One region of the Pseudoalteromonas sp. MMG005 genome, then DNA from elsewhere that is predicted to be linked to it. Evidence: predicted binding sites of a transcription regulator. Region 1 holds the regulator's gene; the other holds the start of a gene.
The links. The regulator MetJ, encoded in region 1, represses methionine synthesis genes. The targets are predictions, from matches to a motif close to TAGACGTCTAGACGTCTA.

Region 1 (3,430 bases):
GCTCATTTAGATAATGCGCTAATAACCGAGCCGACCATAGCTCACCATGGGCTAGTAAGGGAGATTCTTGTAATTCTGATTGTTGCGCTAATTGAGTAATGGCAACTAACTCAGCGTCTAGCTGCGCTTTGAGTGCTCGGTGTACATCGCCAGAGAACAACTCGTCAACCAGCTCACTCTGGTGCTTTTCCAACTGAATCAATACGTCTGAAAACGCTTGTTGATCTTGCTGTTGATAACTTTGCCAAAGCTTCACTAACGTGTTTGTGGTTTTACCCGCCGCAGAAACCACCACACAATCACCACTTTTACAATGCCCAAGTATTATTTGCGCAACGGCTTGATAGCGTGACGCAGAGCTTAAGCTTGAGCCACCGAATTTATGTACTACTCTTGTCATTTTTCTACCACAAAACCGTATGAGCCGGTGTTAATTTAAAAGTTTTTGCCTCATCAGATCCTGTGCTTTGACCTGGTGTAGTGCGTTTAAACGCTTGCTCTAGATCAGCCACCAAGTCATCTAGTTCTTCAATACCCACAGAAATTCGAATCAGCGTATCTCCTACGCCCGCTTCAAGACGAGCTGTCGCATCCATACCCGCATGCGTCATGGTCGCAGGATGACAAATTAAGCTCTCTACACCACCCAGTGATTCCGCCAATGAAAACTCTTTTAAAGAGGTCAAGAATGCAGCAGAGTCATTTAACCCGCCTTTTATGTCAAAGCTCACCATGCCACCGAAGCCAGCTTGCTGCTTTTTGGCCAATTCATGTTGTGGATGAGATTCTAAACCAGGGTAATACACTTGACTCACATAGTCCGATTGCTCTAAGTATTTGGCAATCGCCAAGGCATTTTCTTGATGCTGCTTTAAACGTACATTCAGCGTTCGTAAGCCACGAAGCGTTAAATAGCTATCAAAGGGCGCGCCCGTAATGCCAATGTTATTTGCCCACCATGCTAGCTCCTCACCCAGTTCCGCAGTACGTGCGATCACGGCACCACCGACCACGTCTGAATGACCATTAATATATTTAGTGGTTGAGTGAACCACAATGTCTACACCAAACTTAATGGGGTTTTGTAATGCCGGTGACAAAAAAGTGTTATCTGCAGCAACTAGTGCACCTGCTTGCTTAGCGGTTTTCACCACAGCTTCTATGTCTGTCAGGCGAAGAATAGGGTTGCTCGGTGTCTCAATCCATACCACTTTTGGCTTTATATCTAAAATTTGCTGATAGCTTTCAGACTGTGTTAAATCAAGTACTACAAGGTTTAATAAGCCACGCTTTTGCAATGATGTGAATAAACGATAACTGCCGCCATAACAGTCATGGGGGATCACCAACGTATCATCGCTATTTAATAGTTGCGTCACTAAGTGAACAGCAGACATACCCGTTGCGGTAATAATGCCTCTTTCTCCGCCTTCTAGCTGAGCTAATGTTTCAGCTAAAATATCTCGATTAGGGTTACCACTGCGACCATAATCATAATCTCGTTTGGTATCAAAATCTGCAAATGAGTACGTAGTTGATAGGTATAACGGCGGTACGACCGCACCATGGTGCTTGTCTGCTTCTATGCCATGGCGTACTGCGATGGTTGATTTATTACGTTCACTCATATCATCACCTAGATAGTTGGATGTTTAGACGTCTAAAAGGTTAGATTAATAAATACTAGAAGTCAAAACATTTATACTGCTAAATGGCTATTTACTTAGTATTTGACTATCTTATTTAAACCGATAAAATTTCGCCACTTCAAAAAAATGATCGCGAATACGATCGAACGAAGCACTTACTATGGCAAGTAAAGGGGCTTTTGCCTAGACCATCACAAACAATGTCATATAATGACAACCAGTAAGTACATAGTTCCGTCGGATAGGCACTACACAATAAAGGCAACAACAACATTATGGCTAAATGGAATGGTGAATATGTTCACCCGTATGCAGAACACGGTAAAAAGTCTGAACAAGTAAAAAAGATCACTGTATCAATCCCGTTGAATGTATTGAAAGTGTTAACTGACGAGCGTACTCGCCGACAAGTTAATAATTTACGTCATGCAACCAATAGCGAGCTACTGTGTGAAGCATTTTTACATGCATTTACTGGGCAACCTTTGCCAAACGATGAAGATTTACGAAAAGATAATCCAGAAAAAGTACCTGAAGAAGTGCGTCAAATTATGGAGTCTATGGGGTTAGAAGTGCCTATCATTGATGAAGAATAGTCAATATGAAGCCCCGTCGTGGGCTTCCTATTCTTGTTTTTATACCCGATGATATCCTTTAACTTACTACCCGAAATAACCGTATCGCCGCAGTAATTAAACCCATTAACCTCATTCTTAATTACAATATACGCTTATTAATTCAATACACTTGTTATTACACATCACTTTACATCAGAAAACCTATCTTCATCGACCACATATGGCAAAAGCACGTTGCCTAAAACGCGCTCTGTAATTCGTATAACAGCGCAAGTCTATACATAGCAGAGTAAAATAGAAGTGATATAAACGACTGTGCGGGTATCGTGAAATAGTACAATGAAATGGCTATTGCTAAGCAATATCAGCATGCTGAGGTTAGTAAAAATATAGATGAATTTATACGGGCCTACAAAAACAAAAGCCCCAGCCAAAGGCCGGGGCTTTCAAAGACAAATCTTAAATTAGTTTAAAACTAAAATTAAGCTTGCTTAGGACGTGCAATAACGTCTACTAAAGTCCAAGATTTATTCTTAGAGATAGGAGCACATTCACGAATAGTAACTGTGTCGCCTGCTTTAGCTGTATTGCTCTCGTCATGTACGTGCAACTTAGTTGTACGCTTGATGTATTTACCGTAGATCGGGTGCTTAACCTGACGTTCGATACCTACAACAATAGACTTTTCCATCTTATCGCTGATCACACGACCTTGAAGAGTACGGATTTTATCAGTCATTATGCACCTGCCTTCTGGTTGATAACCGTTTTAACACGCGCAATACTGCGACGTACTTTTCTTAACTCGTGAGTCTGAGCTAGCTGACCAGTGCTTGTTTGCATGCGCAGGTTAAACTGCTCACGAAGAAGCTCAAGAAGTTCAGCATTAAGCTCTTCAACGCTTTTGTCTTTAAGTTCGCTAGCTTTCATCACATTACCGTCCGAGTTACAAATGTTGTTTTGAAAGGTAATTTACGAGCTGCAAGGTTGAATGCTTCACGAGCAAGCTCTTCTGGCACACCTTCCATCTCATAAAGTACTTTGCCTGGCTGGATTTCTGCAACCCAGTACTCAACAGAGCCTTTACCTTTACCCATACGAACTTCAAGCGGTTTGTTTGTGATTGGCTTGTCTGGGAACACACGGATCCAGATTTTACCTTGACGCTTTACGTGACGTGTCATAGCACGACGAGCTGCTTCA
Region 2 (3,430 bases), on a different contig from region 1:
TATACGCCAATGAAGCATATGCAACACAAGCAGCGATGGCTAAACATGGAAGACTTAATCGCGCAGCTAAGTCAATTAGAGCCAAGGTGATAGGCGATCCTGCCATTGGCGCAGGTGCGGTGGTGAATATACTCAACACTGACACATTAGCAGATGGTAAATGGTATGTCAGTGAGGTCGATCACATCATCAATAGTGAAGGATTCGCATCTTATTTATTGTGCGAGCAAGTTCGTCGCTAATCAGCTCTGCTGGACTCTACAGAATAAATCCCGTGCTAACTGAATATATTTAGTTAACCTCAGGTTTGGATAAGGGTTTTGGAATAGAAAATGTTTTGAAAACAAACTTACGTCCAATCCAATGATGATATTTTGTTCAATATCAAGGCGCTTTTATACAGTAATAGCGGGCTATGACAAATGAAAGCAACGCCGAGAGTGAGAAAAATAGCTTTATTGGGCAAATTCGCTTATCCAGAGCTGAGGTTAGTTAGCACGGCTTTGGGCAAGTATTAGTTTGCATGTTCACTAACTATTAATTTTTAACTGTTTTTTTATGCAAAAAACAACCGGGTAGGTTGCTAAAAATCACTCTTTTTAGGCCAATAAGCCCTCATAAATTACTCAACAGCAAAAAGGCTGAACGCAATGTTAAGCATTTTTTGTATCTAAATTATGATGCTTTATGACATTTTTTGTAAAGCAAATAACCTTCTTCTATAACCCTACCTAGACACTCCTTTCTCCATATGGGCTATCCTCGCTTGCAAAAGCGGGCTCTGGCCTCCTTCCTACATTTTTGTATATCGTGCTGTGAGAGTTAATATGTTCAGCGCAAAATTATGTACCTAGTAATTATGTACTTAATAACTGCGTACTTAATAATTATGCACTTAATAATACAGCCACACCAAAGAACGCGAATACCCCGCCTATAATCATATTTCGAGTGATCACTTCTTTTTTTATCAAAGCCAATGTCATGACCATTAACGGTGCGGTGGCTAGCAGAGTTTGCGCGATAGCTGGGTCGGTATATTTGACCGCACCAAGTTGTAACCATAGGCCGATAAAAGTGCCAAAGAATACCGCAACGATCAGCCATTTCTTATTACTGATCCCGCTCAGCTTCACAGCTTGATTAATGCTGTGATCCTTCAAAAATACAACCAGCATAGCAACTGTCATGGTGCCTGAAAATAAACGGATCATAGCTGCCCATAAACTGCTCGTTGCCTCATCTGCCATTCCTGCCTTAGACATGACCATTCCGGCTGCTTGACACGCGGCCGCCAGTAGCGCAAAGCACACCCCAATTTTGTATTTTTTCTTATCAAGAGGAGGCAATTTTATACGTGGTTTAATCGCTAAGATGACGCCCATTGTGGTAACAATAATACCGGTCCATGCCATGGCATTTAAATAGGTGCCTAGTATTAAAATGTTGAGTATGCCAGTGATGGCGGGTGCCATAGATTCAATCACTAATGTTCTTGCTGGACCTATATTTCTCAGGGCTGCAAAATACGCACTATCTCCCACTGCAATTCCAATTACGCCACTGGCAACTAACCATATCCATGCATTTATTTCACTGGGTATGGCACTATCTTGCAGTAGCACTAGGCTAATACACATCATGGTGCAGGCCATTACGCCTTTACTTATGTTTAATTCTAGCGGTGATAAAGAGTGACTAAAACGCTTGTAGATGACTGTTGAACTTGCCCATACCATTGCAGCACTGATAGCTGCAATTTCTCCTAATCCCACACTCAACATCTGTTGTCCTTATATTTACTGAATTGTTTGTCATTTTTTTTGATTATTACAACTTCAGGCAAAGAAACAATCAAATAAAGTATAAATGTTTAGACGTCTGTACATCTAGAGGTTGAAATTTCTGTGGTTGTGGTCATAATAACAAGGTATCTTAAACTCAGGAGAAGCGTGTGCCGATCACCGTCAAAGACGAATTACCTGCTATTGTGCAATTGCGTCAAGAAAACGTGTTTGTAATGCCAAAAAGTCGTGCGAAGTCGCAAGAAATTAGACCTATGCGGTTGGCAATTCTAAACTTGATGCCTAACAAGGTAGAAACCGAAGTACAGTTTATTCGTTTATTGGCCAACTCTCCTTTACAAGTTAATGTTGACCTATTGCGTTTAGATACGCACCGCAGCTCTGAAAACTCAGAGCAACACCTAGATATGTTTTATCGTTATTTTTCAGATGTGAAGAATCAAAATTATGATGCTTTAATTGTGACTGGTGCACCCCTCGCGCATCTTGAATATGAAGACGTAACGTATTGGAATGAACTACAAGTATTTTTTGATTGGGCCGAAGGTCATGTGACATCGACGTTGTTCTCGTGTTGGGCAGCTCATGCAGGGCTATTTCATCATCATGGTTTAAAGCGAACGCTGAAAAAGAATAAACTCTGTGGGGTGTTTAAACATCGTTGTTATTTTGAACATGGTGCGTTGACCCGAGGTTTTGACGATGAGTTTGTCGTACCACACTCACGGTATGGCCACATAGATGAAGAGAAAATACGCCAAACTGAGGATCTCATTACGTTGGCTGGCTCAGAAAGGGTTGGTGCGTATTTGGTTAAAAACCAATCTGGAAGTCAAGTGTACTTAACGGGTCATCCTGAATATGATGCAGATACACTGCAAAAAGAATATAGGCGTGACCTCGAAAAAGGCCCTGATGCCGCAATGCCTGAAGGATATTTTCCAGATAACAATGCAGATAAAACACCTTCAAAAACGTGGCAAAGCCATGCCTTTTTGTTATTCTCAAATTGGTTAAACTACTATGTTTACCAAACCACACCGTATGATATTAATCTCGTTAGCCAAGATGTAAGGACTAACAACTATGCCGAATAATTTACCGCAGAATAAAAGTATCGCTTTAGCCGAGGCGATGAAAAATCGTATTTTGATCCTTGATGGTGCAATGGGGACCATGATCCAAGAATTCAAATTTGAGGAACAAGACTATCGTGGTGAGCGCTTTAAAGATTGGCATGTGTTGATCAAAGGTAATAACGATTTATTAAGCCTGACTAAGCCTGATGTGATCAGAGATATACACAGCCAGTTTTTAGCTGCTGGTGCAGATATTATTGAAACCAATACATTTAATGCCACGACTATTTCGATGGATGATTACGAGATGGCAAGTCTTAGTCGTGAAATTAATATAGAGTCGGCTAAATTGGCAAGAGCGGTGTGTGATGAGTTTACAGCACAAAACCCCAATAAACCGCGTTATGTTGCAGGTGTACTAGGGCCGACTTCAAAAACATGTTCAATTTCACCAGACGTTAACGATCCGGGTTATCGTAATATCACCTTTGACAAATTAGTTGCAGCGTATGTCGAGTCAACGCTCGCCCTTATTGAAGGTGGGGC

Region 2: the regulator MetJ is predicted to act here: its motif matches at 1,867-1,884, upstream of metA (homoserine O-succinyltransferase).

What each region holds. Positions count from the first base shown of each region.
Region 1 covers NZ_JAGJEK010000001.1:407,024-410,453, forward strand. Annotated here, with positions in the region: gene metL (bifunctional aspartate kinase/homoserine dehydrogenase II) at 1-400, opposite strand, end outside; gene metB (cystathionine gamma-synthase) at 405-1,628, opposite strand; gene metJ (met regulon transcriptional regulator MetJ) at 1,925-2,245, shown strand; gene rpsQ (30S ribosomal protein S17) at 2,709-2,966, opposite strand; gene rpmC (50S ribosomal protein L29) at 2,966-3,157, opposite strand; gene rplP (50S ribosomal protein L16) at 3,157-3,430, opposite strand, start outside.
Region 2 covers NZ_JAGJEK010000005.1:76,062-79,491, forward strand. Annotated here, with positions in the region: gene J8M01_RS05505 (contractile injection system protein, VgrG/Pvc8 family) at 1-242, shown strand, start outside; gene J8M01_RS05510 (DMT family transporter) at 888-1,784, opposite strand; gene metA (homoserine O-succinyltransferase) at 1,955-2,902, shown strand; gene J8M01_RS05520 (homocysteine S-methyltransferase family protein) at 2,892-3,430, shown strand, end outside.